4 regions of the Micromonospora rhizosphaerae genome follow, and region 2 is predicted to be linked to each of the others. Evidence: riboswitches for the same ligand, from Rfam matches in the RefSeq annotation. Region 2 holds a riboswitch; each other region holds the start of a gene.
The links. A riboswitch is a leader RNA that binds a small molecule or an ion and turns the genes downstream of it on or off. The one in region 2 is predicted to bind cyclic di-AMP.
Positions count from the first base shown of each region.

Region 1: it holds a riboswitch for cyclic di-AMP, as region 2 does, so the genes downstream of both, GA0070624_RS07095 (coiled-coil domain-containing protein) here and GA0070624_RS04805 (C40 family peptidase) in region 2, are expected to answer to the same signal.
Region 3: it holds a riboswitch for cyclic di-AMP, as region 2 does, so the genes downstream of both, GA0070624_RS30385 (coiled-coil domain-containing protein) here and GA0070624_RS04805 (C40 family peptidase) in region 2, are expected to answer to the same signal.
Region 4: it holds a riboswitch for cyclic di-AMP, as region 2 does, so the genes downstream of both, GA0070624_RS13870 (C39 family peptidase) here and GA0070624_RS04805 (C40 family peptidase) in region 2, are expected to answer to the same signal.

Region 1 is NZ_FMHV01000002.1:1,455,324-1,458,523, reverse strand. Features, by position in the region: gene GA0070624_RS07100 (YibE/F family protein) at 216-1,553, shown strand; cyclic di-AMP (ydaO/yuaA leader) riboswitch at 1,708-1,838, shown strand; gene GA0070624_RS07095 (coiled-coil domain-containing protein) at 1,843-2,862, shown strand; gene GA0070624_RS07090 (carbonic anhydrase) at 2,944-3,200, opposite strand, start outside.
Region 2 is NZ_FMHV01000002.1:989,093-992,292, forward strand. Features, by position in the region: gene GA0070624_RS04800 (C40 family peptidase) at 37-1,053, shown strand; cyclic di-AMP (ydaO/yuaA leader) riboswitch at 1,344-1,479, shown strand; gene GA0070624_RS04805 (C40 family peptidase) at 1,492-2,526, shown strand; gene dcd (dCTP deaminase) at 2,595-3,173, opposite strand.
Region 3 is NZ_FMHV01000002.1:6,466,141-6,469,340, reverse strand. Features, by position in the region: gene GA0070624_RS30395 (SRPBCC family protein) at 1-151, shown strand, start outside; gene GA0070624_RS30390 (hypothetical protein) at 167-673, opposite strand; gene GA0070624_RS30385 (coiled-coil domain-containing protein) at 797-1,858, opposite strand; cyclic di-AMP (ydaO/yuaA leader) riboswitch at 1,863-1,997, opposite strand; gene GA0070624_RS30380 (cation diffusion facilitator family transporter) at 2,109-3,023, opposite strand; gene GA0070624_RS30375 (HelD family protein) at 3,124-3,200, opposite strand, start outside.
Region 4 is NZ_FMHV01000002.1:2,868,734-2,871,933, reverse strand. Features, by position in the region: gene GA0070624_RS13875 (alpha/beta fold hydrolase) at 1-364, opposite strand, end outside; gene GA0070624_RS13870 (C39 family peptidase) at 482-1,309, opposite strand; cyclic di-AMP (ydaO/yuaA leader) riboswitch at 1,523-1,664, opposite strand; gene GA0070624_RS13865 (hypothetical protein) at 1,952-2,725, opposite strand; gene GA0070624_RS13860 (hypothetical protein) at 2,938-3,200, opposite strand, start outside.

The DNA of each region.
Region 1 (3,200 bases), 470 kb from region 2:
CCACGCTAGCCCGCCCGCCGTACGGGCCGGGCCCGGTCCCGACGTTAGGTGCGAATCGCCGCTGCCACGGCCCGCGTCGCCTGCGACCGCGAGCCGTGCTCGCTACCATTCCGGCGACGACCCTCCGGCCACCGCCTCACCGCGGCGCCTCCCGGCCCGGTGAACCGACCGGCCCGGTGACACGTACCCGCCTGAGAATCGTTGGGAGACTCACCTTGGGCGCCGACCATTCCCGTCCCGCTCCGTCCGCCCCACCCCGGGTACGACGGATCCTCCTCGCGACCGTGGTCCCGCTGTTCGTGATCACCGTGCTGGCCACGCTGGTGCTCTGGCCTCGGGACACCCCGGAGCCGGAGCAGGGCCCCGACGTGCCCCGCTACCACGGCACGGTCACCCGGGTGCTGACCGAGCCCTGCCCGCCCGCGGCGGAGGTGCCCGAGGGCACCCCGGGCGGGTCGCGGGGGCCCTGCGGGACGGTCACCGTCAAGGTCGAGCAGGGCCCGGACGCCGGCCGCCAGGTGGAGGCCCCCGTCCCCGCCGGCCCCGGCGCGCCCACCGTGCAGGTCGGCGACAAGATCATCCTGGTGGAGCTGGTCGACCCGGCCGACCCCGCGGCGAAGAGCTACAACATCGCCGAGCACCAGCGAGGCAAGCAGCTGTTCTGGCTGGCCGCGCTCTTCGCCGTCGCCATCGTCGCGTTCGGCCGCTGGCGCGGGCTGGCCGCGCTGGCCGGCCTGGCCGCGAGCTTCGCCATCCTGCTGGGCTTCGTGTTGCCGGGTATCGGCGCCGGGCAACCGCCGCTGCTGGTGGCGATCGTCGGCTCGGCGCTGATCATGTTCGTGGTGCTCTACCTGACCCACGGGATCACCGCGCAGACCTCGGTGGCGGTCCTCGGTACCCTGGGCAGCCTGGTGCTGACCGGGGTCCTCGGCACCCTGGCCACCGCCGCCACCCACCTGACCGGGTTCGGCAGCGAGGACGCCACCACGCTGTCGATGTTCCAGCGCGACGTCGACCTGCACGGGCTCCTGCTGGCCGGGATCATCATCGGTTCGCTCGGCGTGCTGGACGACGTGACGGTCACCCAGGCGGCCACCGTCACCGAGCTGGCGCACGCGAACCCGGGGCTGTCCCGGGTGCAGCTCTACCGGGCGGCCACCCGCGTCGGCCGGGCACACATCGCCTCCACGGTCAACACCATCGTGCTCGCGTACGCGGGCGCCTCGCTCCCCCTGCTGCTCCTGCTCGTCGCCGACTCGCGCGCGGTGAGCGAGATCCTCACCACCGAGTTCATGGCCCAGGAGATCGTCCGGAGCGCCGTGGCCACCCTCGGACTGATCGCCGCCGTACCGCTCACCACCGGTCTGGCCGCCCTGGTGACCACCGCCGGTCGGGGCGGGGTCGTGGCCGACCGGCCGACGGCGCCGACCTCCCGGCCCCCTGCGGACCGGGACGACGCGCTGGAAGCGCTCAGCGGCCGGGCAGGAAACCCGCCCCCGCCCGCCCCCGCCCGGTGGCCCGGACCGGAAACGAGCACGGACGTCGCATGGTGACACTCCGCAGCGTGACCGCTCAGGTCGAACGCGACGCCGGTCACGAAGCACCATGGCGAAATCACGCCTTTGGTCGGCTTCCCGACGTAGCTCGCGGGGAGGACTCTCGGGTAACCTCGCTGCCGGTCACCGCCGAAGGCGCGCAGCGGCGCCTGCGGTGCCGCCGCCCAATCGCCGCACGGCGAGCCGGGGAACCAGGTACCTGGGGTGAATCCGCGCCAGCGGTAGGGGCCACTTCCGTCCCGAACCCGGCAGCTAACCCGGTCGGCGGTCGACGGAAGGGAACACTGTGACGCCACCCCTGCGCCGCTGGTTGACACCCGTGGTGGCAGTGCTCACCGCGTTCGCCATCGTCACCGGCCCCACCCCGGCGACCGCGGCGCCCTCGACCCCCACCCCCTCCGGGCACGGGGAGGACAACGACCCTCCACTGATCACCGACGTCATCGAGGCCGCCAACCGCGGCTACGTCCAAGCCAAGGCGAAGCTGGCGAAGTCCAAGCAGCGCCAGCTCCAGCTGGCGCTCGAGGTGAACGCGGCGCAGAACCAGCTGGAGGCCCTCCGCCCGCAGGTCAACCAGATCGCGGCGCAGTCCTACCGGACCGGCCGGATCGGGCCGGTGACCATGCTGCTGGAGAGCAACACCCCGGACTCGTTCGTCCTGCGCGCGGCCGCGCTCGACGAGCTGAACATGGTCAACGCACAGAAGCTCGCCGAGGTGAACGCGGCCAAGCGGCGCGCCGAGCAGGCCAAGCTGGCGGTCGAGGCCGAGCTGCGCGAGCAGCAGAAGCTGACCAACGAGATGGCCCGCAAGAAGCGCGACGCGGAGAAGTCCCTCGCCCTGGTCGGCGGGCTGGGCTTCACCGGCGGCCTGGTCTCGGCCACTTCGCCGGTCGCCCGGATCGGCCCCGGCCGGACGGCCGACGGGGACTGGCGTCCCCAGTCGTGCAGCGAGAACGACCCCACCACCTCCGGCTGCGTCACCCCGCGCACGCTGCACATGTACAAGGAGGTCAGGCGGGTCGGCTTCAACCGCTTCGCCGGCTGTTACCGGCCCAGTGGCCCCTGGGAGCACCCGAAGGGTCGCGCCTGCGACTGGTCGTTGCAGAAGAGCGGGTTCGCCCCCTGGCACAACAACGACACGCGCATGTACGGCAACAACCTCGCCGCCTTCGTGATCCGCAACGCGGACCGGCTCGGCGTCTACTACGTGATCTGGAATCGGCAGATCTGGTTCCCGGCGACCGGCTGGAGGTCGTACAGCGGGCCGTCGAACCACACGGACCACGTGCACGTGTCGATGCTCTGACCGACGGCGTACCCGATCGAGGGGCCGTCCCGCCGACGCGCGGGACGGCCCCTCGTCCGTCCGGGGGTGTGGTGGCCGCGGTCAGCCGGCGACGGCGGCGGATCGGTCGGCCGGCGCGGCCGGGCCGGGCAGCGTCGCGGTCCGGCCGCCGGCCGGCACGGTGGCCACCGTCCGCACCTCGCCGGCGCTGAGCCGGTACGACATGCCGACCACCGCGCACCGCCCGGCGGCCACCTGCTCGGCGAGCACGGTGGAGTTGGCCAGCAACGCCTCGACGGTCTGGGCGATGTGGATGTCGACGATGCCGTCGATCTCCTCGACGCCCTCCTCGGCCGCCC
Region 2 (3,200 bases):
CTCTCGAGGCGCCCGCGGTCGGTTGCAAAGGAGTCGGTGCCGGTGGCAACCATGCCCCTCCATCGTCACGCCCCGAGTCAGCCGCGCGTCCGACCGGTCGGTGTGCGCCGGGTCGTACATCGTCTGCTCACCCTGGTCGCGGCCGTCGCGGTCGGTGCCGGGCTCGTGGCCGCTCCGGCGCACGCAGCGCCCTCGGTGGACGAGATCGACGCGATGATCGACAAGCAGTGGGAGAAGCTCGAGCCCACCATCGAGGACTACAACAAGATCCGCGCCCAGCTCAAGGCCAACCAGAAGAGGTCGGCGGACCTGCAGAAGAAGATCGCGCCCCTCGAGCTGGAGTCGGCGCTCGCCCTGAACCGGGTCGGCGACATCGCCGCCCACTACTACAAGGATGGCCCGTCGCAGGAGATCGGCGCCCTGCTGGTGACCACCAGGCCCGGCACGCTCGCCGAGCAGCTCACCATGCTCGACCGGCTCGCGGCCGAGCAGCACAAGCAGGTCGCCGGCGTGCTCGCCATCCGCGACAAGTACAACCGGCAGAAGCGGAAGCTGGACGAGCTGATCGCCACCCAGAAGAAGCAGCAGGCCGAGCTGGCGGCGAAGAAGAACGCGATCAACGCCGAGATCAAGCGGCTGACCGCCATGCTGCCGAAGACCTCGGTGCGGGTCGAGGGCTGCCCCGCCATCGACGGCGTGGTCAGCTCCGCCGCGCGGATCGCGATCAGGACCGCCTGCGCCCAGGTCGGCGACCCGTACGTCTGGGGTGCCGACGGCCCGGACTCGTTCGACTGCTCCGGCCTCACCCAGTACGCCTACAAGGCGGCCGGCATCTACCTGACGCACCACACCGGCGACCAGTGGAACGAGGGGCGGGCCGTCTCCCGCTCCGACGCCCGTCCGGGTGACCTGGTGTTCTTCTACAGCGACCTGCACCACATGGGCCTCTATCTGGGCAACGGCCTGATGGTGCACGCGCCCCGGACCGGCAAGCCGGTCCAGGTGTCGAAGATCAGTTACATGCCGGTGGCCGGCTTCCGCCGCGTCACCTGATCCCGGCCGCCACGACGATGAAGGCCCCCGGTCGCTCGACCGGGGGCCTTCGTCCTGTGGACCGGTGACTACTGCGGCGCGCCCACCGAGGCCGGCAGGATCTGTACGTCGTCCAGGTTCCCGTTCCGGTCAATAGCTTACCGGTTAATGATGTTGCGTGAAGGAAACCTTCAGAGGGCGTGGAAAGTGCGTACGGAGTGTCATGGCGTCGCGAGTTGCGGATCGATAACGACCGTCTCTACTCTGATTCATCGTCGACCGGTAGCAGCACCGCCCACCCGGGCGGTGACGGTCCGACACCGCCGAGTCGCCTCCGGGCGAGCCGGGGACCCAGGTACCTGGGGTGAATCCGCAGCAGTGCGGTAGGGCGGCTCCCTTCTCGCCCGAACCCGTCAGCTAACCCGGTAGGCGGTCAGCGAAGAAGGAGTACGGAGCCCGGTGGCACATCATGCCCCGTGGCCACCGTCGGTCCGGTCGATCGACCGGGTCGCGGCTGCGCCGCGTTCATGCTGGTCCCGCTTCACCACCGCCCTCGCCGCCCTGGCCGGCATCGCCGTCATCCTGACCGGCGGCGCCACGGCGGCCCATGCCGAGCCGTCGATCGCCGAGATCGAGCGCCAGATCGACCAGGACTGGAACAAGCTCGAGCCGATCATCGAGCAGCACAACGCCGCACGTCAGGACCTCGCCCGCAAGCGGAAGCAGGCGGACGTGCTCGCCAAGCAGATCGCGCCGCTGCAGCTTCAGGTTGACCTCGCCATGGGCCAGGTCGGTGGCCTCGCCGCCGAGGCGTACAAGGGTGAGAGCGTCTCGACGGTGAACGCGCTGCTGGGCAGCCGGTCGCCGAGTGACGTGGTCACGGGCCTCGAACTGCTCGACCGGTTCGCTCACCGGCAGCAGCAGCAGGTACAGAACGTCCTCGACCTGCGCAACCAGCTGGCCGCCAAGAAGAAGCCGCTGGACGAGATGATCGCCCAGCTCACCCGCACCGAGGCCCAGCTGGCGGCGAAGAAGAAGCAGATCAACGCCGAGATCGACCGGCTGCAGAAGCTCCGGCTCAAGGTGTACGGCAGCGGCGGCGCCGGTCCGCTGCGGCCCGCCCCCTGCCCCTCGGAATACGTCTCCGGCCCCGGCGGCATCGCGGCGAAGTTCGCCTGCGCCCAGATCGGCAAGCCGTACGTCTGGGGAGCCGACGGTCCGGACTCGTACGACTGCTCCGGCCTGACCATGGCCGCCTGGGCCAAGGCCGGCGTCTCACTGCCGCACAACGCCCGGCAGCAGCGGGCGGTGACCGCCCGGGTGAGTCGGGCCGACCTGCGCGTCGGCGACCTGGTCTTCTACTACAGCGACCTGCACCACGTGGGGATGTACGTCGGCAACGGCTGGGTGGTGCACGCCTCCCAGGCCGGCGTGCCGATCAAGATGAAGCGCATCGACGACGGCCCGATCAACAGCTACGGCCACCCGAGCTGAGGTGCAAGCAGGGGTCCCCTCTTAACGTCTCATGCCGAGGAAGGGGCCCCTGCTAACGCGTGCCGGGGTCAGCGGGTTGGCCAGGTGCGCCAGTTCTGCCAGGAGCGGCTCGGTGTCGGCCCGCGCTGCCCCTGGTAGCGCGACCCGTAGATGGCGGAGCCGTACGGGTGCTCGGCCGGCGAGGAGAGCCGGAAGATGCAGAGCTGGCCGATCTTCATCCCCGGCCAGAGGGTGATCGGCAGGTTCGCCACGTTGGAGAGCTCCAGCGTGACGTGCCCGGAGAAGCCCGGGTCGATGAAGCCGGCGGTGGAATGGGTGAGCAGCCCGAGCCGGCCCAGGCTGGACTTGCCCTCCAAGCGACCCGCGAGCTGGTCGCCGAGCGAGATCACCTCGAGCGTCGAGGCGAGCACGAACTCGCCCGGGTGCAGCACGAACGCTTCGCCCTCCGGCACCTCGACCATCGAGGTCAGGTCGTCCTGCTGCACGGCGGGGTCGATGTGCGTGTAGAGGTGGTTGTTGAAGACCCGGAAGAGCCTGTCCAGGCGTACGTCGATGCTGGACGGTTGCACCAGCATGGGTTCGAAGGGTTCCAACGCGAGCGTGCCCGCCTTGATCTCGCTGACGAGGTCCCGGTCGGAGAGCAGCATTCGCACACCATAGCGCGGTGCCGGATG
Region 3 (3,200 bases), 5.5 Mb from region 2:
GGCCGGCGTGGTCCGGATCGACGTCGAGATCACCCTCTCCGCACCGGCGCCCCTGTTCGGGTACGCCTTCCGGCAGGCCCGGGCCGCCCATCTGGGGCTCGCCACCCGGCTCGGCGCGGCCCTCGAGCGCGGCCCGGACGCCGCGAGCTGAGCCGGCGGTGGTCGCTCAGGGCCGACCCGCGGCCACGGGCCGCCGGTTCCCACCGGCCCGGACCCGGCGGCGACCCCACGGCTTGTAGGTGGAGAGCACGGTGGCCACGATCAGCACGCTGGTGGAGACCATCGGCGGGATCACCAGGTCGAGCCGGTCGCGGGTGGTCACCGCCGGACCCAGCTCGCCGAGCCCACGCACGGTCGGCATCAGCAGCAGCAGGACCAGGCCGAGCATGACGGTGGTGAGCACGAGTTTGACCAGCACCCAACGCCAACGCAGCAGCCCCCACGGGGTGAGCAGCGCGGTCGCCACCCCGACCAGCCAGACCACCACGCTCAGCGGCGCGAAGAGGTAGGTGACGACGAGTCCCGCCGCCGGGTAGACCACCGCGGGATCGGCGCCGCGCAGCCCGACGATGCCCAGGGTGAGCAGCACCAGGTCCGCGCCGAGCCAGCCGAGCGAGGTGACCAGGTGCAGGGTCAGCAGGGCCTTGCGGGCGGCGGGGGAGAGTCGGCTCATGACCCCGATGCTCGTCCGCCGACACCGCCGCGTCGTGGCACCGGCGGCGACATCCCGCGTACGTCCAGGGGCGTAGTCCGTGTCGGGTGGCCTGCCGGATCGGGCGGGCCACCGACGCGGGGGTCAGTAGACCGAGACGTGCACGTGGTTGGTGTGGTCGCTGGACGGGTCGCCGTTGCCGCCGCTGTACGCCTTCCACCCGCTGCTCGGCAGCCAGATCTGCTTGAACCAGATCACGTAGAGCACGGCCAGCGGGTCGGCGTTGCGGACGAAGTACGCCGCCAGGTTGTCACCGTAGGTCCGGTCGCCGCCGGAGGCCACTCCGCCGAAGCCGTCCTGCTGCGCCGCGAAGTCGCAGGCCCTGCCCTTCGGGTGCTCGCCCGACCCGCTCGGTCGGTAGCAGGAGACGTACCGGGTGAAGCCCGCCGCCTTGGCCTCCTGCAGCGCGTGCAGCATGCGCGGGGTGATGCAGCCGTCCGCCGGGGTCGGGTCGTTCACGCTGCACGACTCCGGCGGCCAGGAGCCGTCGGCGTTGCGCGGGGCCGGATCGGCGTTGGCGGTGGACGTACCCCGGGTGGCGCCGCCGGCGGCCCGGTTGTTGGCCACCTGCAGCGCGCGTTCGGCCTGCTGCTTGCGCTTGGCCATCACGGCGACCTGCTTGCGCTGTTGCTGGATCTCGACGTTCAGCGCGGTCCGGGTCCGGGTGGCCTGGTCCCGGGTCTCGACCAGGTCGCGCAGCGCTCGGTCCTCGTTGGCGGCGACCTGGTCCAGCGCGGCCGCGCGGTCCATGAAGCCTTCCGGCGTGGCGCTGTTGAGCAGGGCCGACGCCGCGCTGAGCCGCCCGGTCCGGTACGCGACCCCGGCGATCTCACCGACCTTGGCGGCCCGGACGTTCAGCTCGGCCTCGATCGTCTTGAGCTGGCCGGTGAGCTGCTGCTGCCGGCTGACCGAGCGGGCCAACGCCGCCTTCGCCTCCAGCCAGCCCTTGCTGGCCGCCTCGAGCTGGGCCCGCAGCTCCGGGGTGCCGCCCTCGTCGTCGCCACCGGGAGCGGGGGCGAGCAGGCCGGTCGGGGGAGCCGCCACGGCGGTGCCGACCGGCGCGGCTGCGACGCCGAGGGCGAGCGCCGCGACGAGCAGGGCCGCCAATCGGGCGGCCGTCCGTCGTACGGGTGCCACTGATGGCATTCAGGTGTCCTTCCGTCAGCCGCCGACCGGGTTAGCTGACGGGTTCGGGACGGAAGATCCCTACCGCGCTGAGGCGGATGCACCCCACGAACGTGGTTCCCCGGCTCGCCGCAGGCGGGCGATTAGGCGACGGCCACCGCAGGCGCCGGAGGGCGCCGCTCGGCGGAGGCCGCGACCGAGCCTACCGGCGCGAGACCGGACGAAACCGGCATTGATGGACAACAACCACGCAGATTTAAGTTTGCCCTAATTACCACTCGACGGCGCTACAGGACCCGGGCGACGCTCCGGGCTCGATCTGCAACGTGGCGTGATCGATCTGGAAGTCCTCGTGCAGGGCCGTCCGCGCGGCGGCCAGCACCTCGCCCAGATCCGCCCCGGGAGCGATGGTGAGGTGGGCCGAGGCCACCTCCATCCCGGAGGTCAGCGTCCAGACGTGCAGGTCGTGCACCTCGGCGACGCCGGGCACCGCGGCCAGCCGGTCGTGCACCGCGGTCACCTGGAGGTGCTCCGGGGCGGCCTGCACCAGGATGCGGACGGCGGCCCGCCCCAGCCGCCAGGTGCGGGGCAGGATGAACAGCCCGATCGCAACGGCCACCAGCGGGTCGACCCACCACCAGTCGGTGAGCGCGATGATCAGCGCCGCGGCGATCACCCCGAGCGAGCCGAGCAGGTCGCCCAGCACCTCCAGGTAGGCCCCGCGCAGGTTGATGCTCACCTGCGCGCCGCCGCGCAGCAGGGCGAAGGCGGCGAGGTTGGCCAGCAGGCCGAGCAGCGCCACCGCGAGCATCGGCCCGGCCAGCACCTCCGGTGGCTGACCGAACCGGCGTACCGCCTCGATCAGCACGTAGACCGCGACGCCGCCGAGCAGCACCGCGTTGGCCAGCGCGGCCAGCACCTCCAGTCGGTAGAGCCCGAAGGTGCGCTGGGGGTCGGTGTCGGCGCGCCGGGTCGCGGTGATCGCGGCGAGCGCCATGCCGATGCCCAGCACGTCGGTGAACATGTGCCCGGCGTCGGAGAGCAGGGCCAGCGAGCCGGTCGCGAACGCGGTCGCTGCCTCGACCAGCATCAGGGCGGTGAGCAGCCCGAAGGCGCCCCAGAGCCGGCCACGGTGGCGCTGTGCGGCGTTGGTGACCGAGCCGTGGTGCCCATGACCTGCGCCCACGCCCACACCCTCCGTCCTTCGCCCGGGCCCGATCCAATCTATGTTCACATCGCTATATATGCAAGTGATTGCCCGCTGCCCACCCGGCCCAGGCCCCCGATCAGGTGACCGGGTCGATCGTGGTGAGGCGCTGGGTGGCGCGGGAGAGGGCCACGTAGAGGGTCCGCACCCCGGACC
Region 4 (3,200 bases), 1.9 Mb from region 2:
GCTCGGCGGGCGACCAGACGGCCTTGATGCCGAGCCCCACGACGGCATCCACCGGCAGGCCGACGCTCCGCGCGGCCAGCGCCAGCGCCACCACCCCGCCGAGCGAGTGCCCCAGCACCACGAGTCGGTCCCGCGGCCCGAGCCGCTCGGCGACCGGCCCCAGGCTCGCCACCACCCGCCGGGCCAGGCCCTCGAAGGAGTACGCCGGCAGCGGCGGCGACCAGCCGTGGCCGGCCAGGTCGGGGGCGAGCCACCGGCCCGGCCACCGGTGCTCCAGCAGCGGCGCCCAGGGCAGCCACACCTCGCCGGTGGCGCCCATGCCGTGCAGCAGCAACAGGTGGCGGGTACCCGTCTCATCGGCCATGGCCGCAGTCTGCCATCGGTCGGACATCATCCGCGAGAGCGCGGACGGCGTTGGGCCCGCAACGACGTCGGGCGCCGGCTCCCGATGGAGCCGGCGCCCGACGGTCAGTGCAGGTGATCAGGCGGAGTAGCCGCGGGTGGCCGCCCAGTTCGCCAGGTTGATGGTGGTGATCCAGTACGACGGGTACGACGGGTTGGCCGAGTCGGCGATCCGCACGGTCCGGCCGTCGTCCTTGTAGCCGACCACCGCGATGTAGTGGCCGCCCGGGAACGAGTGCCAGCCGCCGTCGGTGTCGGTGGCGGAGCCGGCGATGTTCACCACGACGCCGCGGCCGTCGGTGATCGCGTTGACGACGTCGGCCTGGAGCTGGTCCATCTGCGCCGGCGTCGCGGCCTGGCCCGGGATTTCGTGGGTCTTGTACGGACTCCCCTTGACCATCTGGTTGAGCCCCCGGGTGGTGTCCTCGGCCGAGTTGGTGCCGTTCACGGTGGCGCCCAGCGGGGCGACCATCGCGTCCTGGGTGGTCTCGACGCCGCTCGCGCTGAGCGCGTTGCGCACCGCGGCCGGGCCGCAGTTCCAGTAGGCGGTCTGCGCCTCGTAGTTGTAGTCGAGGACCTTGGTCGACGGCGGCTTCGGCGCGGCCTTGCGGGTCAGGTCCGGGTCGGGCTTGGCCGAGGTGGCGCTCGCCGACGGCGAGGCGCTCGACGGGGACGCGCCGATCCGGGCCTGGCCGCGGGTGGCGACGTCACCCAGCCGGGGGGCCAGCTCGGCCACGGCGGCGGCGCTCTCCTGGCGGACGGGTGCGTCGTCGGAATGGGCGAGCAGGGCGCCGGCGCCGGAGGCCAGCACGAGCGCGGCGGCGGAGCCGGCGACGATCTGGTAGGGGCGCTTGGCGGCGAGAGCGCGCAACTGCTGCTTACGGCGGTGCTTCACGTGATCCTCCACGAGCTGGAGCGGCACACGCCGGCCCGGCGCGCGGAGAAGCTCACGCGCGACGATGGTCGTGGGCGGGGGTGGGCCGCGGGGAACGGGGGCGCCCGGTCAGCCGGGCATCGGGGCGGGTGCCGGAATCAGCTCGCCGAGCGGGCGAGCGACGGCACCGCGGCGCCGTGGAGGCGGGGGGACGACCGAGGGGCGGGACCAGGCTGCACGAGATGGAACTCCTTCCGACACCGCCTACCGGGTTAGCTGACGGATTCGGGCGGGAAGTCGCCCTACCGCGGGCCGTGGCTCGCGGATTCACCCCGGACGTGCACTGGGTCCCCGGTTCGTGATGGTCACGATTGAGCGGGTCGGCGCGGCGTCGCCTGTTGCGATCGGAAACCGCACCGGACGCGCAGACACTACCGGCGGGCACGGCCCCAAACAAGCACCCCCACCTGCGTAAACCTCGAACATCATTACTCTGACCGGAACAGCCCGTCACTGACGTCACTCAATGGGACAAGCAGTTATGACGGGACCGCCGGGCGACAATCGGACATCCGGTGGCGACCGGCCCGCAATTGCGGGGGTCAATCACCCGACCTGATCCAGATGACCGTTTCGGTGTTTGCGTGACCGGGCTCACCAGATTCACATCACAATTCAGCCAACCCGCGCCGGACGCCAGCGGGCCGTCCGCGCCCCCGCCGGGGCGATCGGGGCCAGGGCCGGCGCCGCCGATCGGCGTACCGGGGCATGGCCGGGGCGCAGCCGCTGCGCCGCGGCGTACGCCTCGACGGCCAGTGCCCGGGCCGCCTCGGCGGCCAGGTCGGCGTCCCGCCAGGCCCGCCGCTCCCGTTCGGCCGCCGCCCGATAGCCGGCCAGCCTCCCGTCGCGTACCGCCCGGGCCAGGACGATCTCCTGCTCGGCCGGATGCCGGCGCGGGTCCCACCCGTTCCGGTGCGCGAAGACGTCGGCAAGTTGCCGCGCCGTCAACTCGCCCCGCCAGTGCGCCGCCATCGCGGCGTGGTGCAGCCACCGCTCCCGGGCCGCGTACTCGGCCGGGGTGCGCGGGGTACGTGGAGCGGGCAGCACGGCGGCGCCGGCGAGCCGCCGGACGGCATCCTCGGCCTCGTCGTACGCCTGCCAGGCCCGGTCGACGTCCGCCTGGACGGCCAGCCACTGCTCCCGCCGTCGACGGGCGGTCTGCGCGGCGCCGGCGGCGGCCACCGCCACCTCGTCGGCGTACCGGCGCAGGTCGGCGAGCTGTGCCTCCTCCGCCGCAGCCGGGGCGGGCTCAGCGTCGGGTGGAGCCTCCCGCTCCGGGCGGGCCACCAGCCCGGCGAGCACGGCCACGGCCAGCACGAGCAGGCCCGACCAGATGAGGGCGGCCCGCGGGACCTCGATCAGAAACTGGTAGAGAACGGTCTGCATGATCGGCACCTCACGGAAGCGGATGTGGTGGAGTGGTCCGCACGACCCGACGGGGTGGGCGCGACCGGGCGCCGCGGGGCCGCCGTCGGCCGGGTGCGGGGTGAGGTCGGTGGTGAGTTGCGGGCCGTCGCCGCGGGCAGCAGGGCCGGGACGCCGCCGACCGGCGGTGTCGGTCAGCTGGCCGGCGCGGGAGCCGAGGGTGGCCGCGGTGTCGGTCAGCCGGCCGGCGGGGCGCGGGAGCCGAGGGTGGCCGGGGCGAGACCGACGAGGGCGCGGTGCCGGGTGACCGGGACCACGACCGGGCGGGCGATCGCGGGGACGGAGCTGCCGGCCGGAGGGGCCGACGCGTCGGTGGTGGCGGCGACGTCGACGGAGGCGTCCGACCGCGGCGTGGGCGCGGCGAGCCGGGAGGCCGGCGACGCGTGGTCGGCCGGCGCGTCGGCGACGGCCGGCCTGGCAGCGGCGGCCCGCTCGGCGT